Regions from separate parts of the Halobacillus ihumii genome, predicted to be linked through region 1. Evidence: riboswitches for the same ligand, from Rfam matches in the RefSeq annotation. Region 1 holds a riboswitch; each other region holds the start of a gene.

The links. A riboswitch is a leader RNA that binds a small molecule or an ion and turns the genes downstream of it on or off. The one in region 1 is predicted to bind S-adenosylmethionine.
Region 2: it holds a riboswitch for S-adenosylmethionine, as region 1 does, so the genes downstream of both, G6R08_RS14780 (LLM class flavin-dependent oxidoreductase) here and msrA (peptide-methionine (S)-S-oxide reductase MsrA) in region 1, are expected to answer to the same signal.
Region 3: it holds a riboswitch for S-adenosylmethionine, as region 1 does, so the genes downstream of both, metX (homoserine O-acetyltransferase MetX) here and msrA (peptide-methionine (S)-S-oxide reductase MsrA) in region 1, are expected to answer to the same signal.
Region 4: it holds a riboswitch for S-adenosylmethionine, as region 1 does, so the genes downstream of both, G6R08_RS13245 (methionine ABC transporter ATP-binding protein) here and msrA (peptide-methionine (S)-S-oxide reductase MsrA) in region 1, are expected to answer to the same signal.

What each region holds. Positions count from the first base shown of each region.
Region 1 is NZ_CACVAO010000001.1:3,095,428-3,103,561, forward strand. It holds gene G6R08_RS15340 (ABC transporter ATP-binding protein) at 1-170, shown strand, start outside; gene G6R08_RS15345 (ABC transporter ATP-binding protein) at 142-1,116, shown strand; gene G6R08_RS15350 (gamma-glutamyltransferase family protein) at 1,192-2,796, shown strand; gene G6R08_RS15355 (chromate transporter) at 2,838-3,416, shown strand; gene G6R08_RS15360 (chromate transporter) at 3,413-3,943, shown strand; gene G6R08_RS15365 (AIM24 family protein) at 4,303-4,995, shown strand; SAM riboswitch class I at 5,148-5,270, shown strand; gene msrA (peptide-methionine (S)-S-oxide reductase MsrA) at 5,393-5,866, shown strand; gene eutH (ethanolamine utilization protein EutH) at 6,033-7,193, shown strand; gene G6R08_RS15380 (DMT family transporter) at 7,594-8,134, shown strand, end outside.
Region 2 is NZ_CACVAO010000001.1:2,976,418-2,984,551, reverse strand. It holds gene G6R08_RS14790 (CoA-acylating methylmalonate-semialdehyde dehydrogenase) at 1-931, opposite strand, end outside; gene G6R08_RS14785 (sodium:solute symporter family protein) at 973-2,475, opposite strand; SAM riboswitch class I at 2,697-2,805, opposite strand; SAM riboswitch class I at 3,005-3,109, shown strand; gene G6R08_RS14780 (LLM class flavin-dependent oxidoreductase) at 3,223-4,605, shown strand; gene G6R08_RS14775 (malate:quinone oxidoreductase) at 4,892-6,427, opposite strand; gene G6R08_RS14770 (DUF262 and DUF1524 domain-containing protein) at 6,945-8,134, shown strand, end outside.
Region 3 is NZ_CACVAO010000001.1:1,664,505-1,672,638, forward strand. It holds gene G6R08_RS08380 (efflux RND transporter permease subunit) at 1-1,264, opposite strand, end outside; gene G6R08_RS08385 (TetR/AcrR family transcriptional regulator) at 1,380-2,225, shown strand; gene G6R08_RS08390 (hypothetical protein) at 2,242-2,724, opposite strand; gene G6R08_RS08395 (NAD(P)/FAD-dependent oxidoreductase) at 2,763-3,980, opposite strand; gene G6R08_RS08400 (DUF2188 domain-containing protein) at 4,182-4,385, opposite strand; SAM riboswitch class I at 4,588-4,702, shown strand; gene metX (homoserine O-acetyltransferase MetX) at 4,782-5,855, shown strand; gene G6R08_RS08410 (homoserine dehydrogenase) at 5,845-6,816, shown strand; gene G6R08_RS08415 (polysaccharide deacetylase family protein) at 6,862-8,134, opposite strand, start outside.
Region 4 is NZ_CACVAO010000001.1:2,643,622-2,651,755, forward strand. It holds gene G6R08_RS13215 (sirohydrochlorin chelatase) at 1-270, shown strand, start outside; gene G6R08_RS13220 (anthranilate phosphoribosyltransferase) at 308-1,402, shown strand; gene G6R08_RS13225 (helix-turn-helix domain-containing protein) at 1,662-1,907, shown strand; gene G6R08_RS13230 (hypothetical protein) at 2,306-2,728, shown strand; partial or broken gene G6R08_RS13235 (glycoside hydrolase family 32 C-terminal domain-containing protein) at 2,795-3,010, shown strand; gene G6R08_RS22480 (GntR family transcriptional regulator) at 3,433-3,624, shown strand; SAM riboswitch class I at 4,108-4,223, shown strand; gene G6R08_RS13245 (methionine ABC transporter ATP-binding protein) at 4,310-5,338, shown strand; gene G6R08_RS13250 (methionine ABC transporter permease) at 5,328-5,990, shown strand; gene G6R08_RS13255 (MetQ/NlpA family ABC transporter substrate-binding protein) at 6,006-6,839, shown strand; gene G6R08_RS13260 (M20 family metallopeptidase) at 6,853-8,040, shown strand.

The sequences.
Region 1 (8,134 bases):
TCAATGAAAAGATTACTGGGTGCAGATTTCATCCCAGGTGTCCATTTGCTACAGACAAGTGCAAGGAAGAAGATCCTCCTCATTTCTCCTTATCAGCGAGTCATCAATCTAAGTGCTGGCTGCAAGAGGAGGTGACCCAGCATGAGTCTCGAAACAAAGCCTTTTCTTGAAGTGAATCAAGTAAAAAAATATTTTCCTATTAAAAGCAGCTTGCTTAAAAAAACAAAGGCCAACGTTCAGGCAGTCGAAAACGTATCCATCGATGTGTTCGAAGGGGAGACTCTCGGAATTGTAGGAGAGTCTGGCTGTGGTAAATCAACTTTAGGTCGTACCATACTTGGCCTGGAGGAACTTACCGGCGGATCGATAAAGCTTCGAGGAGAAGAAATTGGCGGTCTTTCGGAAAAGAAACTGAAGAAGTATAAAAAAGAAATGCAAATGATTTTCCAGGACCCGTATGCTTCTCTTAACCCCCGTCAGCGCATTGGGGATGCCCTTGAAGAAGCCTTTATTATCCACACGGAACTGGGGAAGAAGGACCGTGAACAGAGAGTTCGTGAGCTATTAGTTGAGGTTGGCCTTAAAGAAGAACACGCAGATCGCTATCCTCATGAATTCAGCGGGGGACAAAGGCAGAGAATTGGTATCGCACGAGCCATCTCCTTGAACCCTTCATTGATTGTATGTGATGAAGCGGTGTCTGCCCTTGACGTTTCCGTGCAAGCGCAAGTGATTCAACTGTTAAAAAAGCTGCAAGACAGCCACCAGCTAACTTATTTGTTTATTTCACATGATCTGGGTGTAGTCAGGCATATGTGTGATCGCGTTCTGGTGATGTATTTAGGAGCTACTGCAGAACTGGCATCAGCGGATGAACTTTATGCTAATCCGCTCCATCCCTATACAAAAGCTCTTCTTTCTGCGATTCCAAGGCCAATACCAGGGAAGAAAAAAGACAGGGTTCGTTTAGAAGGGGATCTTCCTAATCCTGCTAATTACCCGACGGGCTGCCCTTTTCATACGCGATGTCCGCTAGCTCATGACCGCTGTCGCGAGGAAAGACCAGAGTGGAGAGAGGTTGAACCAGATCATTTTGTTGCCTGCCACGAAGTGTAAGGCACCAGCATATAGAGCAATTACTGTATATGATATTTTGACAGGAACATAGAGAGGGGCGCGAGAATGGATCAAATGGATTATCTTTATCAACCTTATACAGCAAATCGAGTAGCGACTGTCGCAAGTAAAGGGATGGTCGCTACCTCCCAGCCTTTAGCATCCCAGGCCGGATTGGAAATGTTGAAACAAGGCGGAAATGCCATTGATGCAGCAATTGCTACGGCAGCCACACTAACGGTTGTTGAGCCTACATCGAATGGTATTGGAGGGGATGCTTTTGCACTCGTCTGGACAAAGAATAAATTGCACGGGTTAAATGGGAGTGGTCATGCCCCAGCCGCATTATCTATAGAGGAGCTTAAAAAACGAGGCTATAACGAAATCCCTAAGTTCGGATTTGTGCCTGTAACCGTACCAGGAGTGCCGGGAGCTTGGGCGGAGCTGTCCAAGCGATTCGGTAAGCTGCCTTTTAAAGACGTGCTAGCGCCCGCTATTCAATATGCAGAACAAGGATTTCCGATTTCACCTGTATTAGGGAAGTTTTGGAGAACAGCAGCAGAGAAGTTCAAGGAAACCCTTCAAGGAGAAGAGTTTCAACACTGGTTTGATACGTTTGCCCCTAACGGTCGAGCACCGGAAATTGGTGAGCAGTGGAGTTCCCAGGGGCATGCCAATACACTGAGGAAAATTGCTGAAACGAATGCGGAAGATTTTTACCATGGAGAGCTGGCGGCTAAAATTGACGAGTTTTCCAAAAAGCATGATGGATTCATACGCAAAGAAGACTTGCAAAACTATCAGCCGGAGTGGGTAGAGCCCGTCTCTGTGAATTATCGAGGATATGACGTTTGGGAGATTCCTCCTAATGGTCAGGGAATCGTAGCTTTGTCAGCACTCAATCTTCTGAAAGGCTTTAAAATGGAAGATAAAGAGACAGTCGATACGTATCATAAACAGATTGAAGCGATGAAATTAGCTTTTGCTGATGGGCAAAAGTTTGTAGCTGATCCGCGGCATATGGAATTGGATTATACCGATCTTCTGGATGAAGGGTATGCTAATGAACGCAGAAAGCTTATTACCGAGCAGGCTCTTACTCCTGAGCCGGGGCAGCCACCTAAAGGCGGAACGGTGTATTTAGCAGCCGCAGATGATGAAGGTAACATGGTTAGTTTTATTCAAAGTAATTATATGGGATTTGGTTCAGGTTTAGTCGTGCCGGGTACTGGCATAGCCTTGCAAAACCGTGGTCATAACTTTTCATTAGATGAAAACCATGCGAATGCACTAGCTGGAAACAAACGATCCTATCACACGATCATTCCTGGTTTTATTACAAAAGGAAACAATCCTGTTGGACCTTTCGGAGTAATGGGAGGATTTATGCAGCCACAAGGCCATGTACAAGTGGCGATGAATACAATTGACTTTCACTTGAATCCGCAGGCTGCCTTGGATGCCCCCCGCTGGCAATGGATGAAAGATAAGACCGTATGGGTAGAGCCGAATTTTCCTGGACATATAGCTGAGGCCTTAGCGAGAAGAGGACATCATATTGAAGTGCAGCTTGAAAAAGGAGCTTTCGGGCGCGGTCAGATTATTTGGCGTGACCTGAAAAATGGTACGTTATTTGGAGGCACCGAATCACGAACAGATGGCACGATATCTGCTTATTAAGGCAATGAAAGGATAGGATATGGTGAGAGGGGATGAGAGTATTGAAACAGCATTGGAATCTCTTCCTTGCTTTTTTTCGAGTAGGTATGCTCGGATATGGCGGCGGTCCCTCCTCAATACCGCTTGTGCATAAAGAGGTTGTAGAAAAGTATAAATGGCTCTCTGATGATGATTTTGCTGACATTTTAGCACTGGCAAACTCACTTCCCGGACCGATTGCGACAAAAATGGCGGGCTATATAGGATTTCGGGTATCAGGTGTTTTAGGTATGTTAAACGCTGTCCTGGCTACGATTATACCGACGATTACCATAATGATCGTGCTGATTACTTCATTAAATAGTTTTAAAGATCAAGCCTGGGTTAGTGGGATGACCAAAGCCGTTGTCCCTGTGGTTGGGGTCATGCTTGCCAAGCTCACCTATGATTTCTTTAAAAAGGCAAAAGTAAATCTGGGGTGGTTGTACACCATTTTGTTAGCGACAGGTTCCCTCATTTTAATAGAGTGGGTTGGAATACATCCTGGAATTCTCATTTTAGTGCTTCTTATATCAGCCTTAGTGCGGCCGATGGGTAAGAATGAAACGCAAACTGCATTACGTAAGGAGCAATCCTCATGATTTATTGGAAGATTTTTATAGCTTTTTTTATTCCAGGAGTTTTAGGATATGGAGGCGGTCCAGCTTCGATTCCTTTAGTAGAGAACGAGGTAGTGGAGCGCTTTAACTGGATGACCGTCAGCGATTTCAGTGAAATGCTGGCGATGGCGAATGCTTTACCTGGTCCGATTGCAACGAAGATGGCAGGGTTTATCGGCTATCAGCAAGCCGGAATGCTTGGCTCTTTCGTAGGGGTTTTTGCAACGGTGGCTCCTTCCTTAATCTTAATGATTGCGCTGCTGAGTCTCTTGTATAAGTTTAAAGACTCGCCCCGGGTGAAAACCATGACAGCCCTTATTCGGCCAACCATTGCCGTTTTGCTCGGAGTAATAGCGTTTCAGTTCTTCCGTGATTCCTATTTTTCGGCAGGGGCCGTGCAAACTGTTCTCCTGATTGTAGCCAGCTTTCTTTTATTGGAAAAAGTAAAAGTCCATCCCGCCTTTGTTATTTTAGGATCGTTAATTTATGGAGGCATTTTTCTAGGGTGATCCAGAAACATACCATACGATGAAAAAATGAATAGTATAAACGCTGATCATTAGCGTAGTCAAAATGCGTAGACTCCAGCGGGAACAGCACGAGCCAAAGATCCCACAGGAAAGCGCCCTTTGCTTTCCGAGGAAGCTGAGTCCGTGCCCGCGGAAAGCGAAGTGTTTTGACGGAGCGATGGTAGAATTCCTTTCTTGGCACACAAATAATCCGAACTGATTTGGTCGATTATTTTATACTTTATTCGGTTTTGTCCCAACCTCGGGTTTAAACTCAGCAATAGCTTCTTCTCCGTAAACTGAAACTTATCTGTTCTTGATTCGTACCTTAAACAGTACGAAAGAGGAGGACCTTGCATATGAGCAATTATTCACTACAGCAATTCGTTCAGCAAACGAAGCAGGATGAGACAGAGAATGATTATTTTGAGCTGGAAACCCCCCGGATCTTGGAAGTGAATCTAACGGATGAAGTATGGGCGAAGACAGGTTCTATGATTTCTTATAATGGAGCCATTAAATTTACGCGGGAAGGAATCCTTGAACATGGTGTCGGCAAAATGTTCAAGAAGGCCATTTCTGGTGAAGGAAGTTCACTCATGAAGGCGCAAGGGCAAGGACGTTTATATTTAGCTGACCAGGGGAAGAAGATAACGATTTTTGACCTAGCTAACGAGTCAATTACAGTGAATGGCAACGACCTGCTAGCATTCGAACCGAGTATTCAGTGGGATGTTAAATTAATGAAGAAAGTGGCAGGAATGATGTCAGGCGGGTTGTTTAATATTACGATGCAAGGAAGCGGAAGAGTGGCGGTAACTTCACACTACGAACCGCTTACGTTACTCGTCCGGCCTGGAGAATCTGTTATAACTGACCCTAATGCTACGGTAGCCTGGTCGGGACACCTGCAGCCAGAGTTCCGGACAGATATCAGTTTTAAAACATTTCTTGGGCGGGGCAGCGGCGAATCCATCCAGATGGAATTTAAAGGGGAAGGATTTGTCATCGTTCAGCCTTTCGAGGAAGTTTACACAACCGGAAGCAGCTGATGAAGGAATATTATTGATAAATGAACAGAGTTCGTCATGTTCAGCAAGTCTTACACATATATTAAAAAGTAGGAAAAAGTTAAGCCTTCACCCTTTACTTCATTGGTGAATCATTGTATGATGAATAATATCAAAAAAATAATAACGGAAACTTCTTATCCAGAGAGGCGGAGGGACTGGCCCTTTGATGCCCGGCAACCATCGAATCAATCCAATAAGGATTGACGAGAACGGTGCCAATTCCTGTAGGATGGTAACATTCTAAGAGATGAGAGGATCGTACGGAATATTACGACCCCTTTTCTTATACTGGATAAGAAAAGGGGTCTTTTGGTGTATAAACCGTCATACTCTCTTTATAAAGAAGTTCCGAATTAACAGAAAGGGAAGATGAGTTATGGCTACAGCTATTTTTGGTGCAGGATGCTTCTGGGGGGTAGAACCCTTCTTTGAACGATTTGACGGAGTTATCTCAACACGTGTGGGATATACGGGTGGGAATGTCGAGCACCCGACTTATGAGCAGGTAAAAACGGGCACAACAGGTCATGCCGAAGCTGTAAAGATAGAGTATGACCCGGGCGTCCTAACATATGAAGAGCTGGTCAATATCTTTTTTGAAGCTCATGACCCAACAACGGTTAATCAACAAGGGATTGATGTTGGGCATCAGTATCGCTCAGCTATTTTTTACAGCAGCGATCCTGAAAAGAAGATTGCCGATGAGAAAATTCAGCAATGGAATGGGAAGGGAATTTTCAAGCGGCCGATTGTAACAGAAGTTACCCAAGCGGCTGAATTTTATGAGGCTGAAGAGCATCATCAGAAATATTCACAAAAAAATGGATCAGCCGCCTGCAGTATTGGATAATATAGCAAGCGGGAGGGCCTTTCTTTTATAAGGAAGGTTCTTTTTTTTTGGAGTATTAGAAGATACTTCCCGTTATCTGCAAAATATGAAAGAATGGAGTGGCGATAGAGGAAGATCATTTCATATCTTCATTCAATTTTCTGAACGAAAAGGAGGAAGGACAGCCGTGTGGTTTAATGATGGGCTACTCCTGATCATGACCATCTTTATGGTGATTGGAGCATTAGATTGCTATATTTTACATAACCGCTGGGGTCTCGGACAAAGGTTCTATGAAGCTTTTATGATGATGGGACCACTGGCACTCGCGATGGTAGGGATCATTTCATTGGCGCCTGTCCTTTCAGCGTGGCTGGCTCCGATCATTACACCAGTATACCAATGGCTTGGGGTCGATCCTTCAATGTTTGCTTCAACTATTTTGGCAATTGATATGGGGGCTTATCAGCTTGCTGAATCGCTTGCGGAAAGTGAGGAAGCTGCTGTCTTTTCCTGGGCTTTCCTCGGGACGATGATGGGACCTACATTGGTTTTTACGATTCCGATTGCTTTAACGATGATCAGCAAGCAGGATTATCCTTATTTTGCAAAAGGAATTTTAATTGGCTTGATGACGATTCCTATCGGCTGTCTTGCTGGAGGAGCGGTAGCAGGCTATGACTTGTGGTGGATGGTACGAAACTTGACCCCTACAGTCGTCCTGGCAGTTTGTATTGGATTTGGATTGTGGAAGTTTACACGTGTAACAATTCGATTGTTTGCTAAATTCGGCAGAGCAGTCGAGCTGCTGATTATTAGTGGGCTAGTGCTGATCATTATAGAGACGTTAACAGGCATTTCCATTGTGTCAGGTATGGCACCAATAGAGGAAGGGATAGGGATTGTAGGCCGAATTACAATCATGCTGGCAGGTGCGTATCCGATGGTAACGTTTATTAATCAGCGTGGACAGCGATTGTGGAGAAAATTTAGCCGAAAGCTTGGGATTAATTCTTTGGCTATGACGGGGTTTATTGCATCCCTTGCTCATCACATTCCGATGCTTGCGACGATGAAGGAAATGGACACGCGGGGAAAAGTGATGAACGCAGCGTTTGCAGTCAGCGGGGCGTTTGTGCTTGGCGGCCATATAGGGTTTGTCGCCAGTGTTAATAAAGAGATGATTTTATCTGTGGTTATTGGAAAATTAGTGGCAGGTGTGCTGGCGGGCTGGATTGCCTGGCTGGCAACCAGCCCTGCCGAAGAGATAGAGGATACCTTTTTAAAAAATGAAGATGGCCATAAGGATGATAGCAATCAAAAAAGTTATCCCGTAAATAATAGTTAGAAGGCGGAAGCTCGTGCTTTTTCCATGAGACTGGAGGCTCGCAGCTTCTTCCGCTGAAGAATACCCTTCCGACTCGTACTTAGCAATTGTTTGGTTGACGTTTCTTCCCACGTACAGTGTTCCAACGAGTGCTATGATACTCACTAAAATGATGACAGCCATTAAGATCGAGAACATGATGACCACCACTCCTTTGTTTATTATACTTCTATTATACCTTATCTTCGGGATTTGTAATCCAGTCATATATTTAAGTTTAGTGAACTTTTGTTGAGCAATTTAGTTTAAAGAGTGAGGGGGCAGAGTTATAATTTAGGAGCTTTAAATTTTGTACGGTAAGCACCTTTTTCATAGTCGTGAAAGGGGTGTAATTTTTTTCTGCTGAGAGGGGTGTGGGAAGTTGAAATTATATAGTGCTTTAATTGGACTCAGTTTAATATGGGGTATGTCCTTTGTTTTTATAAAATGGCTGCTTGAACCTGCAGGACCATGGGGAACTGTGTTTCTGAGATGTTCTGCAGCTGTGGTCATCTTGTTTCCCTTTCTTTGGATGAAAAGAAAGAAAATAGTAAAACCAATACCATGGAAGCCGATGCTTGTTGTCGGTGTCTTTAATGCAGGCCTTCCTTGGGGACTGATTGCTTTAAGTGAAACACAGATTAATAGCAGTACAGCAGCTGTATTAAATGCCTTAACGCCAATTTTTACCGGACTAGTTGGATTTCTTTTTTTCTCGATTGTGTTAAAAAAGCGCCAATGGCTGGGAATTGGATTAGGGTTTGCGGGTATTCTTGTACTAATGGAGTTTAATGTCGGACAGTTGTTTCATGAGAGTTTCGTGGGGATAGGAACTATGGTATTGACCACTATTTCTTATGGGTTTGCCACACAATACACAAAAAAACACTTGCAAGCCACTAGTGTTTTGCTGTTAACCACAT
Region 2 (8,134 bases), 120 kb from region 1:
TGGCTCTGCGGACAAGCCCCTCTACTACTTGGTCAGCGATGGAATGCTCCACAGCTACTACAGAACAGGCCATACAGCGTTCCCCTGCTGACCCGAAGGCTGCTGCGATAATTTGGTCGACCGCATTTTCAATGTTAGCATCTCGCAACACGATCGAATGGTTTTTCGCGCCAGACAATGCCTGCACACGCTTTAAATTTTGTGTTCCTCGTTTATACACATACTCAGCAACAGGCTGCGAGCCAACAAAGGAAATCGCCGCAACTTTTGGATGATCTAATAAGCCATTGACGACATCATGAGCGCCGTGAACAATGTTCAGCACCCCTTCAGGCAGCCCAGCCTCTTCAAAAAGTTCCGCCAGACGATTGGCCAGTAATGGTGTACGTTCCGACGGCTTCAGCACAAACGTATTTCCTGTCACAATCGCCAGTGGGAACATCCAGGCTGGAACCATCATCGGAAAGTTGAACGGAGTAATCCCGCCTACCACGCCAATAGGGTAACGGTAAACCCCGGACTCCAGCCCTGACGCAATCGATGGCAGTTGGGAGCCCATCGTTAATGTCGGAGCCCCGGCCGCAAACTCCACACATTCAATCCCGCGCTGAACCTCTCCATAAGCCTCTTTAAAGCTTTTTCCGTTTTCAATGGTAATCAGCTCGGCCAGCTCATCCCAATGGTCGACGAGCAATTGCTGGTATTTAAATAAAATACGCGCCCGCTTTGGAATAGCTACCTCCTTCCATGTTTCAAAAGCTACAGCTGCTGCTTCTACAGCATTGTCAACGTCCTCGTCTGACGAAATCGGGACACGGGCGATCACTTCCCCTGCAGCGGGATTCAGCACCTCTTCCGTTTGCTCTGATTTCGGTGTAATCCATTTTCCACCTACATAATTCTGAATGGACTTTACTTCTGTTTGTGTCAAAACTCTCATCCTCCTTCAACTAATTTGTCTGGTTTACTGCCTTATAGTACATCTTTTAAGAAAACATCTCGTTGTTCCTCAGTCACTTTAGCTGTCGTAAGCAGACAAGTTACGATCATCACCACGAATCCAGCTGCTGCAGCCAGGAACAAGGAAATATAAATATTTTCGAATACGTTCAAACTTGTGAACACTACATACAGTCCCGTCCCTGAAAGCAGTGAGGCGATCGCACCGTAGCCGTTCGACTTTTCCCAAAGATAGCCGAGAACGATCGGTGCCAGCAAGCCGCTAATAATCGCTGAGAAACTGAACTGTATCAGAATCGCAAGCGAATCCGGCCGATCGAGCGAGAGGTAAAAGGTGACCAATCCAACGAACACGAGCGAGCCTTTTGCCACTTTGACAGAACGCAAATCGAGCGCATGTTGAGATAGCTTTGTTTTTGACAAAATCGGTGCAAGCACCTTGTAAAGATCGTTGCCGATGCTTGAAGTGATGCTTAAATACAAGCTGTCAGTACTCGATAAAATCGCAGAAATGATTCCAACGATAATAATCGCACCAATGATCGGCGGAAACGCTTCTAATACATAAGCCGGAATGGCCGAGTCCGCACTGCCAAGGGAGGGTGCGATCACGCGAGCCGCCAGACCACCTAAGACCATCAAAACGGTAATGAAGAACATGCCAAGCCCAGCCGACAGTGTAAACGGCCGCAGCTGCTCCTCCGTTTCCAGGGACAATACCTTATTCAGCAAATGCGGCATAACCACAAAGCTGATATGTAAAAACTGTACCGACAATATGGCCAGCACACTGTTGTACGGTCCATTTAACGGAGCGACGAGTTCTGGATCGATCGCTTTCAACTGGGAGGAAAGCTCGCCAAATAAATTCAGTCCCCCGCCAATCGTCCAGAATAATGAGGCAAAGATTAGAAGCGATGTAATCACCATCAGAGCCCCTTGAATCCCATCCGTGACGATTTGAGCAAAAGCGCCGCCAAGGCCAATATAGAGAATCGTAATTGTTACCCCGGCGAGAATCCCCCAGAAGTACGGAATGCCGAGGACCGTTTCAAAGATCGTCGCTAACCCGACATTCTGCCCGACAATGTAGTACACATTAAACAGTACTAGAAACGTAACAAGAACTTGCAAGGTTTTGCTGTTGTATCTCCTTCCGAGCCATTCAGGAAGTGTCGACACTCCGCCGAACTTCTTGCCATATCTCCAGAACTTTTTGGCAAAAAGCAACAGCGCGATCCAGCCAGCGCCAAAGCCGCCAAGTGTGTACCATAACACGGCCACACCATGCTCATAAGCAAGCCCAGGCACTCCAATAAACAAATTGGCACTGGCAAAGCTCGCGGCATAGCTTGCCCCGACCAGCCACGGGTTTACCTTTCCTCTCGCTGTAGCAAACCCGTTCATCGATTTACTAAATTTATTCCCCTTTTTCCCAATCCATGTGACAAAAATGAAATACAAGACTAGTAGACTAACAAGCGTCCAGAACAGTGGTCCCGTAATGAGCTGCATTAGTGATGTCCCCCTTTCGTAGATTTTTGGTAGCTTCGATTCCAAATTAGTAATCCAATTCCCCAGAAAGCTGCTAAGGCGATCCAATAGATGGTAAACATGTTCTTCTCTCCTTTTCACTGATCATAAAATTCATCTGTTACGCAACATCTTTTTTTCCGGGACCAAATAAAAAAGCCCCTTTCAAAAGAAAGAGGCTGAAATATGTAGACTGCTCCAACCTCTTATCTTCCAGACATCCATCTGTCTGTTGGAAGTAGCACCGTTCCCCTAATAGGGTGGTTGCCGGGCGTCATAGGGCCAAATCCCTCAGCCAACTCTTGATAAGAGTGAATTCGTTATGAAATTAGTTCAAATAATCTGATAACCAGCATCATAGCAGAGGTAAGAATTCCCTGTCAATCACTTATTTTTTAAAATTTCCATAATCCCCATGCCTGTAAGGTAAAGTACAGAATATTTCTAAAACGTTATTGACACCTTTTCCGTTATGCTGTATATTTTGTATCAACTTAATAGTTATTGATATTTCTTATCCCGAGAGGTGGAGGGACTGGCCCTTTGAAACCTCGGCAACAGACTGCATCAAGTACTGTGCCAATTCCAGCAAGCGGGAACGCTTGAAAGATAAGGAAGAGCTCTCATACATGTACGGTTATCAGCCTCTTCTTTTTCTTTTAAAAGAAGAGGCTTTTTCATGTACTTGAAGCAAATTTACATAGCGCAAGAACTTAAGGAGGAATCACAATGACGAAACAAATTATCCTAAATGCCTTTGAAATGAATAGCGCGATGCACAATTCCCACGGATTGTGGAAACATCCAAGAAGTCAGCGCCACCGCCGTTATAAAGACTTAGATTATTGGATGGACTTAGCAAAACTATTAGAAAGAGGCAAATTTGATGCCGTGTTCCTCGCCGATGTGCTGGGAATCTATGACGTGTATAAAAAAAGTAAAGATCCCTCGATCCGCGATGGGCTGCAGGTGCCGTTAAATGATCCTGCCCTCGTGATCCCGGCGATGGCCAGCGTGACGAAGCATTTGTCCTTTGCGATGACGGTCAGTACGACTTATGAAGCGCCATTTGGAAATGCCCGTCGTTTCTCTACTCTCGATCACCTGACAAAAGGGCGAGTCGCTTGGAACGTAGTGACCTCTTACCTGCCAAATGCGGCACGCAATTTTGGCTTAGAGAATATGATCAAGCACGATGAACGCTACGATATTGCCGATGAATATCTCGATGTGTCTTATAAACTCTGGGAAACGAGCTGGGAAGATGACGCGTTTGTGGAAGATGCCGAAAACAACACACTCGTTGATCCAGAAAAAGTTCATGAAATTAATCACCAAGGAAAATACTTTTCCGTAGAAGGACCGCACCTAAGTGAACCCTCCTTACAGCGGACACCTGTCATCTATCAAGCCGGCACATCCGAACGAGGACGCGAATTCGCCTCTAAGCACGCCGAGTGCATCTTTGTCGGTGGTCCGACACCCGAGCGAATTCGCTACTATGCCGATGATATTCGCAAGCGTGCGGAAAACCACGGCCGTAATCCAGACAACATTAAAATCTTCTCCTTCCTTAGTGTGATTGTTGGCGAAACGACTGAGGAAGCGGAGCAAAAGTTTGAAGAATATGCACGCCACTGGAGTCCGGACGCCGCGAAAGCCCAGTACGGAGCAAGCGGGTACGACATTGGCGAGTATGAAGAAATGGATCCCGATCTTCCTTTTGAATACACGAAGTCTACGGAAGGCGGTCACTATAAAGCGGCCACGCTAACGAAGGATGCTCCTAAAAAACTAACCGTCGGTGAAGTACTGAACCGCTTTGAATCACCAGACCGTAATAGCATTATTGTCGGAAATCCGAAAGAAGTGGCCGACGCGATTCAATTTCAGTTTGAAGAGTCAGGGGTGGATGGCTTTAACTTAAACCATTTAGTGACTCCAGGAGACCTTGAGGATTTTGTGGAGCTGGTGATACCTGAATTGCAAGATCGCGGATTGTATAAGAAGGATTATCAGGAAGGTACATTAAGGGAAAAGCTGTTTCCACATGGGGAAAGTGTACTGCCTGAGGATCATCCCGGCAGTCAATATAGATATTCGTTAACGTGATTATTTTAATGTGCCGAAGTTAATATCTCTACTGTCCCATTAGTCATATTTGCAAGAAACACTATCTGTCAATAAAAAACGGATCACAATGTCACAACAATAGGGTATAATGTAGATGCAATACTAAAGAAGACCGTGGTGCAGTCAACACCAACGGTCAGGTACAATAGCCCTTCAAAGGGGCGGCTCACATAGAGTTTTTAGAAATAACTACCCACATGCTTGCCAGGCCTATGGGTGGTTATTTTTTTCCTAAAAAAGAAGCATAAACAGCCAAAACGGCTATTTATGCTTCTTGTAAGACACGCGAATCGCTTTCCGCAGATTCATTTTTTTTTTGATCAACTAAGTTCAACGCTTCCGCTGTGGAAGTATGAATTTCTTTAATTAGTTCAGGGTTTTCCACTAGCTTCTTGCCATAAGAAGGGATCATTTCTTTAATTTTCGGCTCCCATTCTTTGATATGCTGAGGAAAGCATTTTTCCATTAATTCAAGCATGACAGAAACGGCCGTAGAAGCACCTGGAGAGGCACCGAGTAAAGCCGCGATCGAGCCGTCAGCAGAATGGACAAGTTCTGTACCAAATTGAAGGGTTCCTTTGCCGCCTTCTTTCGTATCTTTGATCACTTGCACACGTTGACCCGCTGTGACTAAATCCCAATCCTCGCTCTTGGCGGTTGGAATAAATTCACGTAACTGTTCCATACGTTTTTCTTTAGATAAAATCACTTGTTCAATCAAGTATTTCGTCAACGAAGCGTTTTTCACGCCTGCCGCGATCATCGTAAAGAGATTATCCTTACGTACGGATGTGATCAAATCAAGCAAGGACCCCGTTTTTAAAAACTTCGGTGAAAAGCCGGCAAACGGTCCGAATAGCAGCGATGTTTTGCTGTCGATATAACGTGTATCTAAGTGCGGCACAGACATTGGCGGAGCTCCCACCTTGGCTTTACCGTACACTTTAGCATGATGCTGTTCGATCACTTCCGGATTGTTACACACCATAAATTGTCCGCTAACTGGGAAGCCTCCGATATGTTTAGCTTCAGGAATGCCAGTCTTTTGCAGCAAGTGCAGGCTTCCGCCTCCACCGCCGATAAAGACGAAGTCAGACGTATGGGTCTCAAGTTTATCGTGCTCGAGGTCCTGCACCTTCACTTCCCATGCACCGTCGCTGGTCCGCTTAATATCCTTCACACTATGCTGGTAATTAACATCAATGTCCGTACTTTCCAAGGTGTCAAACATTTTACGAGTTAACACCCCAAAGTTAACATCTGTTCCCGCATCGATTTTTGTAGCTGCGATCGCTTCATTTGAGGCCCGGTCTTTCATGATCAGTGGAATCCATTCTTTCAGTGTTTCCGGATCATCGGAAAATTCCATCGCATCAAATAAAGGGTTGTCCACCATTGTTTTGAAACGCTTTCTTAGAAATTTAACATTCTGTTCCCCTTGCACCAAACTCATATGAGGCAATGGTTTAATGAACTCTTGAGGATTACGAATCAGATTACTGTTTACAAGATAAGTCCAAAATTGCTTTGAAACCTGGAATTGTTCATTCACTTTTGTAGCTTTAGACATGTCGATCGAACCGTCCGGCTGTTCCTTCGTGTAGTTCAGCTCACACAGAGCAGCATGTCCCGTACCCGCATTATTCCACACGTTTGAACTTTCTTCCCCTCCACTATCAAGCCTTTCAAACACGCGAATATTCCAGTCCGGCACTAGTTCTTTCAACAATGCTCCAAGCGTTGCACTCATAATTCCTGCACCAATTAAAATAACGTCTGTTTTACTCTGGCTGTTGCTCATTTTTCCCATCCTTATTCACTAAGATTTGTAAAAGCAAAAGTATATAGGCGCTCCTACTTAGGCTTCACAATCATCCAGGGAGCAACCTAATCACACATATCTTTTTTGACTCACTATCTCCTAGTGTATCACTATTGATTTGAAAATTAAAATTATATATTTACCCTTATATAATCGTTATAGGCGATAATAAAACCCAATGAGATGTTTGTTCGAAGGTAGTAGTAACTTAAAAGAATATATTTTATTAAAGGAGCAGCTATCATACTTCTTTTAATTTATGATAAGGCTCACCGTAACATAACTAAAGAGGAATAATCTCCAATATAAGATACCAATACTTTCTATACTCCTCTATTAGCCTGATAAGTTATTAAGTCTCTGCTTAAAAAACCCCTTAAGTTCATATTTCATCACGATAATACACTATCTATATGGTGTCTTTAGATTTCCTATTACACCCTTGATAGGAAAATTATGATATGATCTGCATAATAAATCTTATGGAGTGGTTCAAATGAAAGCAACAGAAACGAACTTGTTACAATTTCTAAAAGGACCCAAGCAATTTGTTATTCCTATTTATCAACGTACATATAGTTGGACGAAGAAACAGTGCGAACAACTTTGGCAGGATATTGTGCGAGCTGCAGAGGACGAGAGTTTATCAGGGCACTTTATGGGATCTGTAGTTTATGTAGAGAAAGGCCTTTACCATGTTACTTCTGTTCCAAGATTATTAGTTATCGATGGGCAGCAGCGTTTAACTACCCTCAGTCTAATACTTTCTGCTTTCTCGGAATTGATGGAGGAGAATGAAAAGGAATCTTCTTTGATCACAGCTAAAAAAGCAAGAAACTATTATTTGTTAAACTCTGATGAAGAAGATGAAGACCATTATAAACTTCTTTTGACGCAAAAAGATAGAAACACTTATATTGACATATTGGAAAGAAGAGATCTGGACAAGGGCCATTCTAATAGAGTCGTAGAAAATCATGGATTCTTTAAAGAAACCATGAAAAAGAGTGACTTATCCTTAGACGAGATCTATGAGGGAATTAGTAAATTAATTATGGTAGACATTTCTTTAGACAGAGATAAGGATAACCCTCAATTGATATTTGAAAGCTTAAACTCTACGGGGCTGGACCTTTCCCAGGCCGATTTAATTCGAAATTACTTTTTAATGGGGTTAGAAGAAAAGGACCAGAAGAGACTATACAAAAATTATTGGTATAAACTTGAGAAAAGATTTGGACATTTAGAAGATACTCGCTACTTTGATCGGTTTATACGTGATTATCTTACCCTTAAAACAGGTACCATACCAAAATTAGGGGTTGTCTACGAAGCTTTCAAAAGTTATGTCCAGCAAAATTCTCATGATTCAATTGAGGAAGTCATCGAAGACGTATTTAAATATGGCAATTACTATATTAATTTAACTTTCCATGACGATGATCCTTTACTTGAACGGTACTTTAAAGAGATCCGCAGTCTGAAAGTAGATGTGTCATATCCATTTCTTCTCAAAGTGTATGAGGATTACACATGTAACCTTCTTAATAGGGATGGATTTTCAGAAGTATTAGAACTCGTAATCAGCTATGTCTTCCGTAGAGCAATATGTGGTATCCCTACTAATTCTCTTAACAAGACGTTTGCTTCATTAATCAGAGAAGTTAATTCCGAGGAATATACTAA
Region 3 (8,134 bases), 1.4 Mb from region 1:
TCTGTTTAAGGGCTAGAACGGCAATGAGCAAGGAAAGCGGGATCGATATGACAGAGATGAGTGTCGTCCTGAAATTTCGCAGAAACAGAAGAATCACGATTACAGCAAATAACCCGCCAAACAAGGCTTTATTCAGCATCGTGCTGACTGATTCTTCAATCGGCTCACCTTGGTCAAAAGAATAGACAAACTCTGTTCCGTCGAGTTCACTTTTCAATTCCTTTGTCTGCTCTTTAACTGCATTTACAACATCAACTGTATTCGCCTCTTGCGATTTAATCACTTGAAGCGAAATTGAATCTTCTCCATTGGTGCGAGAAATGGACTCAGCTTGCCCTACAACTTCGATTTCAGCAAGCTCTTCCAGTGGCACAGTAGGGATACCGGATTGTGCTGCCTGCTCAGCTGTCATCGCAACTGCAGAGGACTGACCTTGAGCTTGTGTTTGCCCGGCTGGGGGGCCTTGTGCAGATGACTGTCCCTGAGATGGCGTCTGCGCTGCCGATTGCCCTTGGGATGAAGGGATCGCCGGGATTTCCAAGTTTCTTAGGTCTTCCACCGTCGTTAATTCTCCATCGATGACAACAGACTTTTGAGTGTCGTCAAACGTGTATAAGCCCAATGGGAAGGAAACATCGGAACCTTGGATTAATTGCGTAACTGTCTCGCTATTCATTCCACGCTCTTCTAGAGCAGCTTCGTCATAATTAATTCGAACCTCCTGTACCTGCTGACCGGAGACTTGAACATCTGCTACGCCTTCAATTCCTTCTAGTGCCGGCACAATTTGGTCTTCTACCGTAGTCGTCATCTTTTCTAATGATTGACCTTCATTGATGACACTTAAACTGACTACAGGGAATGCGCTAAAACTCAGCCGACTGACTGAAGGTTCCTGGGCTGACTCAGGCAGTGCTACCTTCGCAACTGCATCTTTTAATTCATCCTCAGCTTCATCTAAATTTTTATCGAAGGAATACTCCAATTGAAGAGAAGAAGCATTTTGATATGATGTAGAACTGACCGTCTTCACTCCACTTAACTGGCTTACTTGCTGTTCAATGGGCTCTGAAATCTGTTCAGCAACCTCTTCTGGTGTAGCTCCCGGATAAACAGTAGACACCGTAATAATAGGTGGTTCAATATCCGGAATCGTTTCTAGTTTCATATTTAAACCTGAATATAAACCTGCTATGGTTATAATAATAGTCATTAACCAGATCGCAAATTTATTGTTCATAGAAAAGTTAATGATTTGTTTCATACAAACTCCTCCCCTGATTTGACCAGTTAGTCACAACAAACTATAATATAAATGACTACACGGTCATAAGTCAAGAGGGGAACTTGTTTGAATTAACCTAAGGAGTCATTAAAATATGGAAGATAAAAGCATTTTCATCATTGAACACGCTATTAAATTAATTGCCAACAAAGGATTCAGCGCCACATCTGTACAGGAAATCGCTAATGAGTGCGGCATTTCAAAAGGAGCCTTTTATTTACATTTCAAATCAAAGGATGCACTGTTATTAGAGGTTTTTTATTACTATTCTAGAAAAATACAGCTTAACATTGATGAAATTGAGGCAGAAGATTTACAGCCGCGTGAGAAATTTATTCAGAAACTCTCTGTTACGTTTGAAGAAATCATCGCCCACCGTGAATTTATTATTATGCAAATACGAGAGCAGGCCATTCCTTTCAATCAAGATATTGAGGAATTTTTACGTCATATGAGGTTTAATTCTTACCATTTTTACAAAAAGAACCTGATTGATATCTACGGGGATAGGATCAAGGACTTCGCATGGGAACTCACTCTTATCTTACAGGGGATATTTAAAACTTATATTGACTTAATTATTATTGAGAATGTGAAATTTGATATTAGACGGCTTTGTGAGGAAATGCTAAAACGTGCGGATTCCCTTGTTAACGGGTTCGAGCATAATAATGACCACCCAGTCATTACCGATGAACTCATGAGTCAAATCATTCCTGATAACTATTATTCTAGTCAGTTAGAGCTGATGAGAGATGCATTAGAGGAGAAACAAGCAGCTGCCCCGCAAGACATTCAAGACACTATAGCCGTACTGCTAGAAGAGCTTAACAGAGCAGAGCCTCGTTCCGCTGTGATTAAAGGTATGCTGACCAATCTTGAAGAAGAAGGTGAATTCCAGCAAATAGTCGGGCAAATTCGTTCCTATTTTCATGTATAACAACCACGACCAGGCATCATTTTGGTTCGTGGTTGTTCTCCCCTTCCATTTGCTCGGCTTCAGTGATTTCATCAAGTATAGGATATACGGATTCCACACCTTTTTGCGCGACAAGGCATGCGACACCCAGTGTTGTTGACCAAAAAGAGTCAGGGATGTAAGGGTTCTTTAAACCAGCAGGCTGAAATAGTGCACGGTAAATCCTGTTGATATGCTGCTCTGTCGTTTGTGGATCTATTTCGCGTTCGCCTCGTGCCAACAGAAACACATAACGCATTGACTGAAATAAGTTATCGCCAGGCATGAACGTGTACTCTTTAAAAAACTTCAACTGTTTTTCTGCTTCTTGCTTTAAGCCTGAACCCACAGCAAGATCATCCAAATGTTCGTGCAAATGCCGATACACTTGTTGAAAAATTCGGCGCTTCTCTTCCTGCATTACCTTATCTGTATAAATGCTTTGCAGCTTTTCAAAGGCCGTTTCTTTTGTCCAAGTCATTAAGATCACCTCTCATTACTTATTCGATAAGAGAACTTTCATTCCTCCCTAAGGCCAAAGTTCTTAGCCTCCCATTCGATCGAACCATAAAGCTCGGGAATAGCCGTCGAGTGTTCCTGTAATAAAGCAGGAAGATGTGGAACGATTTTATTCCATACCATCGGATTAGCTGCCATAGCCTGAAAGAGAGCCTGCTCATTTCGTGACCATGGTCTCATAGATTGAATGTAATCGAGGGTTAATCGATAGCCTGGCTGCAATTGTTCATCCCGCTTCTGCTTGAATTCAGCCATAAGATGCTCCCAAGATTCCCCGGAGTCCTGTCTCTCTATCGCCTCAGCCAATAAGAAGGACTGCATGAACGCATCGTTGATTCCAAGACCAGTACTTGGGTCTTTACTATGGGCGGCATCTCCAATCAAAGCCCAACCTTCTCCAGCTGGTTCTCTGAAGAAATTCGGCACCCCTGGCGTGCCAGTAATTTTCCCTTGTAGTGAAGCGTTCCGTAACCGCTTCTCCATCCCATAGAATGATTGATAAATCTCTTCAAATCTATGAGGATTTTTTACAATTTCTTTAAATTCATCTGAATGAACTTCCAGCCCTAAGCAGTCAATCCCTGGCTCCATCGGAAAGAGAAACCCGATTCTCCCTTCATTAAGGAAAATTTCTGTAGTAGGTTCCGTTAATGGTTTAATTCCATGATAATAGCCGTAAAACACCGGCCGCAGGGGAGAGTGAAATCCGTATTTTTCTGCTTGAACACATTCAGCCATATACGAATGTCTGCCATCTGCTCCTACTACGAGCGAAGCGTGAATCCGCATTGTCTGCCCTGTTTTATTCACGGTTTCCACACCAATCACACGCTGATTATTCCTTATTACACCCTTGACTGTACAATTTTCCAGCAGCTCAACTCCTTCATTACTGCACGCTTTCGACAGCAGGACGTCATCTAAATGACTCCGTTTAGGTATGATCGTATAGTTATCCCTTGGCCCTTCTACAAAGCTATCACCAATGTATGTACGCATTCTATTAATCTTTCGCAATCCGGTTGATTCCACATCTTCCTGTACACCGAGCTTATCTAAATAATGCATATGGGATAAATGGTGTGTAGATAACGTATCACTTGGAAAGGAGGCCTTATCAATCAGAAGAACTCTTTTCCCCATTTGCCCAAGTAAAATGGCAAGACTCGCACCAGCGACCCTTGCTCCTACGATCACAATATCCACACGTTGTTCCATAACCCAAGCACCTCATTCTCACTCTATTTCTTCTAGCGTAACGTTTTTTTACGAAAACAGCTAGTTATTGAGATTGCCCAGAGTAAATCTCATAAAACACCCGTTTATTGCACCTCGTTTCTGTTATTTGCCTATAAAGCTACGTAATTACATAGTTCGTGTTTTCAACGTAAAAAGACTCCCGCTAAAGGGAGCCTCTCCTTACTTGAAATTCCATTCATTTTCTACGTTGTGATCTTGATCCATCACCTGCAGACGACTTGGCTTATTATTCTCGGCCATCTCCGTTGCTTTTTCTACAGCTGTATCACGTTCATCATATAAGTCAGTCGGAGCTACGTCCTCTATTTTCACGAACCAGCCTGTCACATCTTTATTCGGTACAACACTATATTCCTTCACCATAATCTCTCCTCTCATCAATGTTCTATTAGATCTTTTCCCGGCATAGTTTCCCGTTAAACATATCCTCTTTGCAAAAATAGTTTGACAATAGTCACTTCTGCTTTTATAATTCGAAACATACATTTTAAAAAAAGCATTCCAGGATGGCTGCAGCTGATGTGGCTTATATACTTGAGATTCTTAAAGTAAAACAACTTAATATCTCTTATCGAGAGTGGCAGAGGGACTAGGCCCTGTGACGCCCGGCAACCTTCAAGCATTCGGCTTGAAAAGGTGCTAATTCCTACAGATCGAAGGATAGATCTGACAGATAAGAGGAGGAACATATACATACACCCTCTTCTTATTAAAGAAGAGGGTTTTTATATGGAATTTTACAATAAGGAGGGATGATGCATGTCATTGCAAAACCCTGTCGAACAGAAACAGACTGTTGCAAAGATTTCAATCGAAGACTTCACATTTGAATCTGGTGAGACACTTCCCCAGATTGAACTAGCATATGAACACTCCGGTCCTAAAGGTGCACCGGTAATTCTGCTTTGTCACGCCTTAACCGGAAACCAGTACGCTGTCGGTTCTGGTGAAAGTCCCGGATGGTGGGCAGGATTGGTTGGAGAGGAATGCCCAATTGATACTACCCAGTATCAAGTCATCACGTTTAATGTGCTGGGAGGTTGTCACGGTTCGACCGGACCAGCAAGTATAAATCCTGAAACTGGTGACATTTATCGTCTTGATTTTCCTGAAGTAACGATTCGTGATATGGTTCACGCCCAATATAGAGCATTAAAACAGTTAGGGATTTACGAGCTCCATGCCGTGGCAGGCGGCTCTCTCGGAGGAATGCAGACACTCGAATGGGGCTTGCTCTACCCTGACTTTATGAAACAGCTCTTCGTATTAGCTGCAACGCCTTATTTAAGTGATTATGGAATCGCCTTTAACCATATTGGGGCAAGAGCCATAAAGGACGATCCAGCCTTTATGGAGGGATATTATTCATCTAACGATACACTTCAAGGCTTTGAAATTGCCCGTATGGCCGGCATGGTTACCTATAGAAGCGCCCCCCTATTCCAAAAAAGATTCGCGAGAGAACAAGAGGATGCTCTTTATTCCATCCAATCCTATTTGAATTATCAAGGGGAAAAAATAAAAGATCGTTTTGATGCCAACAGCTACCTGTATTTGTTAGAAGCTATGAACAATCACGACATCAGGAAAGGACGCGGCAGCTTACAGGATACAGCCGGATCGTTTAAACCGGCCCTTTTTACAGTAAGCTTTGAGCACGACCTTCTCTATCCAAAAGAACTGATTCAACCATTCTCCCATCATGCGCCAAATGGGCAACATTATCATGTTAAAACAGACTATGGACATGATGGATTTCTTGTGGAATTTGGAGAATGGGGAACATGGATAAGTGAGAAATTGAACGAGGAGGGGACAGAATTTGACTATTAAAGCAGCCATATTAGGATTCGGAACAGTCGGACAGGGAGTGTATCAAATCCTGCAAACGAAACGGGATCATTTAGCCAAATTAGCAGGAGCCCCTATCGAACTAAGCGGCATCCTTGTAGAAAATTTATCGAAAGAACGCGAACTTCCCCATTCTGTTTTCGTTACTGATCAATACGAGCAGATTCTTGCACTGCAGCCCGATGTGATCTTTGAAGCTATCGTCGGTGAAGAGCCAGGTTTTTCATATCTAACAAAAGCTATCGATCAGCACATTCATATCATTACAGCGAACAAAGTGATGTTTGCCAATCATGGAAACCATTTATTGACACAAGCTGGGGAACGTGTAGGAATTGGCTATGAAGCGACGACAGCGGCCGGAACGCCTATACTCGGGACTATCACTAGACTTCTGCAGGTAAATTCTATCACCAAAGTTGAAGCAATTTTAAATGGTACGAGTAACTATATCCTCTCATCCATTCAGAGTGAAGGAAAGAGCTTTCAGGATGCGTTAGAGGAAGCTCAGAAACGAGGGTTTGCCGAAGCTGATCCGACAAATGACATTAAGGGGTATGATGCTTTCTACAAATTGATGATCTTGAGTCAGCTTATCTATCACAAACAGCCAAGCTGGGAGACAGTTCCTTGTGAAGGGATTGATCAGATAACAGCAGATCAATTCATTGAAGCCCAACAACAGGGAAGTAAAATTCGCCACATTGCTTCAATTGAGGAGATAAATGGTGAACTTAACGCCAGTGTAAAACCGCAAGTGCTGCCGCCTTCGCACGGACTTTATCCGATAGATGGTGTAGATAATGCCATTCACCTTATTGGGGATTTGGTCGGTCCTTTGACGCTCAGAGGGGCAGGTGCGGGTCAATTACCGACAGCGAGCGCAATGGTAGAAGACTTTCTTTATATTTTACAGTCTTACCCAGTCAAACAGCATGTATAATAAAAAAAGAGCCATAGACGGAGTTTCGTCTATGGCTCTTTTTTGTTATTTTTGTAAAGTACTTACCGGTACAAAACTATACCCTTGCGCCGTTAACTCATCAAGAATAATGTCTAATGCTTCTGGTGTAACAGAATGAAGACTGCTTAACACAATTATGGATCCATCCTCCACATTGGAAATTACTGCATTGGCAATTTCTGAAGCGTTCGTTAAGTTCCAGTCTTCGGTAGTATTAATAGTCCATGGTACCACCTCATACCGATCTCTAAAAGCTTCTGGAAGCTTTCCTTCAAACGGCAAACGCACAAGATTTGTATTCACACCCATGACCTCCTGAATCAAATCCCGGGTCTTATCCAACTGGGCTTTCTGCTGGCTATCAGAAAGACGTTCAAACCCTGGATGAGTCCATGTGTGGTTACCTACCATATGCCCCTGTTTCACTACTTCTCTAGCCGTTTCAGGGAAGTGTTTGACCCGTTTTCCAATCATGAAAAAGGTTGCATTTGCGTCATACTTCTCTAAAACGTCTAAAATAAGAGGTGTTCTTTTTGGATGAGGACCATTGTCAAAGGTGAGTGCTACTTTCTTTCCTTCCACACGTTCAGGTGATTGATCCGATTTTTCAATCTTAGGAAAAGAAGCTTCAGCCTTATTCTCTTCTTGAGTTTGTACAACTACTTGGGCGTATTCAGGCACTAAAATGTCTTTCAACACTTGCTTATCTATAGACACTTTCGAAGTGCTTGTGTTCCATCTCTTCTGTTCTTCTCCCGTTAAGTACACAAGAAGAGAATCTCCTGATAGTGCTATATTTTCAAAGCTGATAGACGAGTCTGTCTCGCTTTGCTTGCCAAGCTTTTCTTTAGTTTCCTGAAGCAATGCTTTTTTATAATTTGTACCTTTTTTAAATAGGTTCTTCAAGTCAAGTCTCTTGCCGCTTGATTTATCAAAATTCATAACCGTACGGCTTACATCAGCCTGCTTCTGGCCGATGTCTGTCGTTTCAATAAACTCAACGACAAATACCTTTTCATCCTGATACACGATATCATAATCAATATGCAATTCATGTACCGATTGCTCTTCACTGTTAAGAACTACTTTATAACTTCTCTTTTTGAAAACATCCTTCTTCTGATTCACGTAATCTATGATCACTTGATCGATTTGGTCATTAGGAGTCTGCGGATAATGAATAGTGATATGATATTTTTCGAATTCTTCTATATCACTTTTCATAGATACATCATAGTGGCTCGCAGGATCTGAAGTCACCTTAAGCGAACCTTCATTTGCATCTGCTATAAAAATA
Region 4 (8,134 bases), 450 kb from region 1:
TTAGCGGCGGCGACCCCACACTTTGAAACAAAGGCAAAAGACTTTGTTGACAATGGACCAGCAAACCTCTTAATTATCCCATACTTATTATTCATCGGAACTTTAGTCACTCATATAAAAGAATTTGTTAATGACTTACAGCTTAGAAACGACCAACAAGTTGTTCTTTGTGACTATTTAAGGGGCCATCCCAATCTATTCCGTCTATTAAGTGTAAGGGTAGATGAAGCCGTGAAATCAGAAAGATACTTTTTAAACCACATAGGCTAGTGTGAGTTAATAGTTAATGAATGGAGGAGAGTCTATTTTGCAGAACTGGTTAAAAGAAGTGGCTCGAGGAAAACGTGGCTGGAGAGATCTTACCTATCAAGAATGTCTAGAGGTCGCAAATGATATGATTAATGGAAAGGCGACAAGTGCTCAAATTTCTGCATTTCTTATCGCTCAACGTTTGAAAACTGAATCACCTGATGAGTTGTTAGCATTTGTACACGCATTAAGGAAGGAATCTGAAATGATTCCGCTTCAAGAAAAGATCACAGGGCAAATTATAGATTTCGCTGGTCCTTATAATGGGAGAAACTCATTCATAGCTACTATACCGGTTTCTATATTATTGGCCGAGAAAGGCTTGCCCGTCTTTTTGCACAGTAGTGACTCTCTGCCGCCAAAATACGGGATTTCCTTAAAAGAAATTATTGAACAACTAGGTGTAGAAGTGAATAATTCCAAACATACCATAGTTTCAAAAATCGAAGAAACAGGGCTTGGATTTGCCTGCACAGAAAAATTCTCCCCCTTTTTAAGTGAGGTGCGGTCTATTCGCGAGGATATAGGTGTTCGAACACTATTAAATACTTCAGAGAAATTGTTAAACCTTTCTCAAGCCAAGAATCTAATGATGGGGGCATTTCATCGGACAGCTATTCATAAGATTGTTCCTCTTCTTCATGGTCTTTCCTACGAAAAGGTGTTTGTCCTTCAAGGTGTTGAAGGTTCTGAGGATCTCCCTGTCCATAGAAACAGCTTCTTATTTGAGCTTACTCCTGATTCTCAAAAGTCAAAGGTCATTAATCCTGATGAATTTGGGTTACTGGATAAATCCAACGAACATGACAAATTATCAGCTGAAAAGCAAGTTGAAATAACCCTTTCTCTCCTAAGCGGTGAAAGGAATAGGCAATTGACTTATTACTATAACCAAGTACTTTTAAACACTGGGTTGAGATACTACCTATTTGGAGTCTCTCCAACTATCAAGGAGGGAATAGAAATAGCTGAAGAGCAGTTGTCAAGTGGAAATGGGATAAAGCAACTTGATTTATGGAAAGGTAGCAGTCAAACGGTAGAACCTGCCCATATTCTTGATTACAGCATGATTCATGTAGGAGGAATAGTGTAACACTCCAGAAAATTGATGATTTTTCTGTTTCGTTGGTTTATGTACGTACCGAAAAGAATTATATGTAAATACTATTATCTCTTTTTTGTGGAGGATTTGACCAAAAAATCTCTTTTATCCGGTGACTAGAGAAAAGGCCTATTAAATCAGCAAAGAGATATAAAATAATGAGTGCACAAATGAATGCACAATTGAAGAGAAGATTTTATTTTGCTAAGATTCACACGTAAAAATTAATTCTTTTAGAGGAGGTAGAAAAATGACAGTTAAATCGGCTGATCGTGTTATTCGTATCCTGGATTTATTAAAGGATTTCCCTGAAGGGTTAACACCTAAAGAAATTGCTACCAGTCTGTCTTTGCCCCGGAGTAGCACATTTCACCTTCACCAGACAATGGAGGCTAGACAAATTTTAACTGTGGGAGAACAAAAGATATACAAGCTCGGTTCGAAGTTAATCCAAATCGGAGCAAGCGTACAGGAGACAACGGACATTTCTGCATAGGGTAAGTTTATCTCCTGGAATTCAAGGAAGTGATGGAAGGGCCATCCAAAACCCAAGAAAGACTCTGACAAAAGGAGCTGTCCTTATGGATGGTTTTTTCTCTAAGGGGGGCCTCTTTTCCTTTAGCCTTGGTGTGAGTAGCAGACCATATATTTGAGTACTTCATCCATCCTATCCTCTATTTGCTTCACTTTCTCTTCAAACGGGCAACCAGTTCAAAAAATCAAAGATGGTTATCGCGTAGAACAATGTATATCAAGATTAAAGACCCCATGGAGACCCTTGTGTGAGACGATAAGGTTATAATAAAGCCCAAAGTGGAAATTCTTAAAGAGCGGTTAGACAACGAGCCCCCTAGCATTCATAGAAATGTTTGTTATCCAAAAGGAGAGTTTATCATGAAGCAACAAATTATCGGTGAAACTGGAAGTGGAAAGTCCGTCATGTTAAGAAAATGGGCGCTGAATGATGCCAATAAGGGTTTGAATGTAGTTTTTGTCGATGGTATTGAGGGATATTCTAATCACGAGAAAAAATTATATACTAAAGAATTAATAGAATTCCAAGATAATCACCTAAACAAATTCACCGTTGATGAATTTATCACTGAAGTTGAACAAATAAAGTCGTGTGATCGTCTATATGTGGATCATGTTAGTAAAGATATGCTAGGAGAAAACCTTTTCCATGATACTATACATTTGATTCAATCGAAAAAGGAAGGTTTTCAAAACGTTTGTGCGGTCGTATATGGTGATAGATCTGATCACTATATACTTGACGGGTTTGTTCCTATTCAATTGGTCATGCGTAGTAAATAGGGGAATTCAATAAATGATGTTTTTACAACGCTAAGCCCTCTATTTGTAAAAAAATGGAATATCTAAAGCTGGGCACCCTTCGATAATAATAAAAATAGTGTTCATCTGAAGATATTAGTTGATAAAACAAATATTGAGGTGTTTATCGATGATGGGAAATTTGTTAAATCCAATCGGATCTTTCCCCCAAAGGATGACCAAGGAATCACCCTTTTCTCCGAAGGGGGAATGGCAACTTTTGAACATGTAGAAATTAAACATATGGGTTCCATCCATAAATAAAACCTCCCTTCTATGTTTTCAAAATATGCTAATAGGAGGGAATAGGTTGTGGGTTGTGCAGAGTCCATAGCAGAAAAATACATTTTAGTTAATTTTATGATTACGTTTAATAAACTGAGTTTTTCCCTTCATCTATAGTCTGTCTTTAAATATTGGACAACCAGCAGCCCTGATCAAATTTTCTCGACATAAGAATTCTTCCTACCTTTATTATTAAAGTATAGGGGTTTGGTATCAAGAAGGGTCGATGTTTCATTCATTTGAGCTTTCATTTTTGAGGGCTTTTTACCATTGTTTCTTTCTACATGGAAATGAAAGTATTATCCTTAGAGAGGAAAAGAAAAAAACCGTTTACAAATTAAGTTGTTTGTAGTACAACCCACTTAAATACAACGTATACAAAAGAAAGTGAGGTGAGAATAATGCGATTTCCAATTGACCGTCTGCCTTGTTCTTCGAAGGGAAAGGAGACTGCTAGTCAAATGCGATTTGAGATTATAGGGGGTGAATTGAAACCGGGTGAAACGGTTTCCGGAAATTATATTGCAAAAACATATAATGCTAGTCGGTCACCTGCAAGAGAGGCACTAGGCTTGTTATTTTTGACCACATAATGCTCACGTTAAAATCACATTTTATTCATTTTCTATATTTCTTAATTACTTTTTATTTTGTTTTAGAACGAAGGAAACCAACCGTAATAATTATCGTACGCTCGTAAACCCCCCGTTCTCCATAAAAGCTATATATCTCGATATGTATTCCCATAAAATAAATCCTCCGTTTCCCGGATCTCAAGTTGCTACAATCAATTTTCTTCTCTATCGAAAGTGGTGGGGGAGTTTGGTGTCAAAAAGATGTGACTTTTTAAAAGGTAACAAGAAAAGTAACGAGGAAAAACAACCTTACGAAGGTGTGCGAACGCACGTTCTATTTTAATAGTTTCAGTTTTAAAGATTCGCATTTAAATGGAGGGTGGAAAAGTCTCGAAAAACCTAATGATGTATGGGCGGCATGATGTAGGAAATACATGGATTGACAAAAGACTTTGTCTATATTATGATAATTCACATCATTTAAAAAATAATAAGCTTATCTTCTTATCTAGAGAGGTGGAGGGACTGGCCCTTTGAAACCTCGGCAGCGGGACTAATGAAGTTCATTAGAAACTGTGCCAATTCCAGCAGGTGCATGTGCACTTGAAAGATGAGGAGAGCCGGTTTTCTATTAAGTTTGAAAGCCCCTCTTCTAATTTTTCGAGAAGAGGGGCTTTTTCGTGTTAAATAAGGGGGATAAGAAATGATCCAGTTTGATGAGGTTTCGAAAGTTTATCAACATAATGGGAATGATTTGCGAGCAGTTGATCGAGTGAACCTAACCATTGATAAAGGTGAGATATTTGGGGTTATTGGGTTCAGCGGAGCTGGGAAAAGTACACTCGTTCGATTGGTAAACCTTTTAGAAAGACCTTCTGAAGGGAGTATATTAGTAGATGGTGAGGATTTGTCACAGTTATCAAAACCAGGTCTAAGGAAAGTGCGCAAGCGCATTGGGATGATTTTTCAACACTTCAACTTATTAGAATCTAAAACAGTTCTACATAATGTTGCTTTTCCTTTAATTATTTCAGGAACTCCGAAGAAAAAGGTTAAAGCTAGAGTTGAAGAGATATTGGAATTTGTAGGCCTTTCAGACAAGGCACATCAATATCCTGATGAATTATCTGGCGGCCAGAAACAACGAGTGGGTATCGCCCGTGCACTGGCTACTTCCCCTGATATTTTACTATGTGATGAAGCCACGTCAGCACTTGATCCAGAAACAACGAGGTCCATTCTTCAATTGCTTAAAAGAGTTCGAGATGAATATAACCTTACGATATTGATGATTACACATGAAATGAATGCGGTTCGCGAGGTTTGTGATCGCATTGCTGTCATGGAAAGTGGCCGTGTAATTGAGGAAGGTTCTATTTTTGACCTATTCTCTAATCCTCAACACCCAACGACTAAAAACTTTGTCAATTCAGTGATGGAAAGTGATATTCCGGCCTCTATACTTTCAGGAATTGAAGAGCGTGGTGGAGGACGACATGTCTATCGTGTAACTTTTGTAAAAGAAAAGGCCAGTCAGCCGATTTTTTCACAAGTCACTAAAAGTTATCAAGTAGAAGTAAATGTATTGTTTGGGCAAATTACCGAACTTCAAGGCATCCCATTTGGGCAGTTAGTTGTGGAATTGCAAGGCGATGATAAGGAGATCTTGAGAGCACTAGATTATATTCAACGAACAGTAACCGTACAGGAGGTAGAAGCCGATGCAGGTTGAGTTAGCAGAATTTTGGCCCCGGATTTTACAAGCAACTAGCGAAACTTTAATCATGGTAGGCATTTCGTTAGTTGCAGCAACACTTATTGGAGTTCCACTAGGAATTGCGCTCGTCGTTACACGACGAGGTGGACTTATTCAGAATAGCGCATTTTTTAAAGGGTTAAGCATAATTATAAACTTTTTCCGTTCGATTCCTTTCATTATACTACTTGTTGCTATTTTGCCATTAACTAGATTTATAGTCGGGACATCAATAGGGACGGCAGCTGCTGTGGTGCCACTCGTCTTATTCTCAGGTCCTTATATTGCAAGGTTAGTAGAAAGTAGCTTGTTAGAAGTGAAGCCAGGAGTCATAGAAGCCGCAGAAGCTATGGGAGCTTCTCCATGGCAAATTATTTTTCGTGTGTACTTGCCCGAAGCACTAAGTTCAATCATGTTGAATTTAACGATTGCAACGATCGGATTAGTTGGGGCATCCGCGATGGCTGGTTTTGTTGGGGGCGGAGGCCTCGGTGACTTAGCAATAGCCTATGGTTACCAGCGTTTTGAAACAGACATTATGATCATTACGGTCCTTCTACTCGTACTCATTGTGCAAGTAGTCCAAACAATAGGAAACATATTATCCAAAAAAATGAAAAGACAATAAACGGGAGGATTTATAATGAAAAAATTGACCGTACTACTCGGAATAATCTTAGCAGTAGGAACGTTACTTGCTGCATGTAATAAAGAAAGCGGGGCTACAGGCACCGATGAAGTTGTTAAAGTTGGATTGAATGGGTCCGGTGTTCCCATTTGGGAAAAGGTGAAAGAGAAAGCGGCCGAAGAAGGAATCAAAATTGAGCTCGTTGAATTTTCTGATTATGTGCGCCCTAATTTGGCACTTGCTGCCGGCGATATTGATTTAAATGCCTTTCAAACGGTCTCTTACTTTAATTCCTTTATTAAAGAACGCAATTTGGATCTTGAGCCCATTGCAACAACCATTATTGCTCCTATGGGGATCTACTCTGAAAAATATAAGGACGTAAAAAATATTCCAGAGGGTAGTTCCATTGCCCTGCCAAAAGAGGCGACAAACATGGGACGTGCGTTACTTCTATTAGAAAAAGCAGGATTAATCGGGCTTCCTGAAGACTTTGACGGAATTGGGTCATTGGATAAAATCGTTGAGAACCCTAAGAACTTAAAATTTGAACCCATTGCAGCTGCCCAAACCCCTCGCGTACTACCCGATGTAGCGGCTTCTATTATTAACAATGGGGTAGCCGTTGAGGCAGGATTTGTACCAGTAGATGACGCTATTTTCATTGAAGACGAGACGGCCCAGCCATATATCAATATTATTGCAGCTCAATCAGATGAAGCAGATAAAGAAGTGTATCAAAAGATTGTCGACCTTTATCAAGAAGAAGATGTAGCGCAACATATTCGTGAAGTGTTTAATGATTCTTTAATTCCAACATTTGTTCCGTTAGAGAAAATCGGATGGTAAGGGAGAGCTTTCTATGACTCTGACAACAGAGCAAGATTTACAGGACCAAATTATCCAGTCCATTGAAGGTGAAAAAGAAAGCTATTTAAATACAAGTCATAATATCCATGCTCATCCTGAGATAGGTAATGAGGAATTTTTTGCATCGGGTCTGTTAGCATCTTTATTAGAAAATGCAGGTTTTAATATCGACAGAAAAATTCCAGAACATGAGACCGCCTTCTTGGCTAGAAAAGTCTCTTCTAAACCCGGTGCTAAAATTGGATATTTAGCAGAATATGATGCGCTGCCGGGATTAGGGCATGCATGTGGTCATAATATTATCGGTACGACTTCTATTGCAGCAGCGATTGCTTTAGGGGAAGTGATTGAAGATACTGGTGGGGAAGTGGTGGTCCTCGGGACGCCTGCAGAGGAAGGTGGACCTAATGGCAGTGCTAAAGGTACATTTGTGCGTCATGGACTTGTTCAAGAGCTGGATGCATGTATGATGGTCCATCCCCTAGGAAAAACATCCGGATCAGCACCGACCTTGGCAGTAGATCCAGTAGATTTCGAATTCTTTGGTCAATCAGCACATGCAGCCAGTAACCCGGAGGACGGGATAAATGCCTTAGACGCTGTCATCCAATTATTCAACGGCATCAATGCTCTACGTCAGCACGTCACTGAAGACGTACGTATTCATGGTGTGATTTTAGACGGAGGACAAGCACCAAACATAGTACCGGATTATGCAAGAGCCCGATTTTTCATAAGAGCAGCGACTCGTGAATCTTGTGATCTATTAACTGCTAAAGTAGAAAGAGTAGCGGAGGGAGCTACCACAGCAACTGGAGCAACTTATAAGATGACCAGAATACAAAATGGGGTAGATAACTTTAAAGTTACACCACGATTCGACGTTATATTTAAGGAGAAGATTGAAGAATTGGGGGAAGATTATTATTTAATGAGCAAAGGCTTAGGATCCACAGATGCAGGTAACATTAGTCATGTGGTCCCGACGATCCATCCTTATATAAAAATCGGTAATGATGATCTTGTAGCACATACTAATGAGTTTAGAGAAGCAGCTCGTTCGAAAAAAGGGGACCAAGCACTATTAAAAGGAGCAAAGGCACTGGCTTTAACTGGTTTGGAATTATTACAAAGTCCAGAGTTATTGCAGGAAGTTAAAAACGAATATAATGATTTGTAGGAGTTTTACCTTTTATTAAAGGGGAAGAGTATCAATAATTCATAAAGTAACCAATTAGGCCAGCAATTATAAAATGGAGAAGTGAAAGAACACT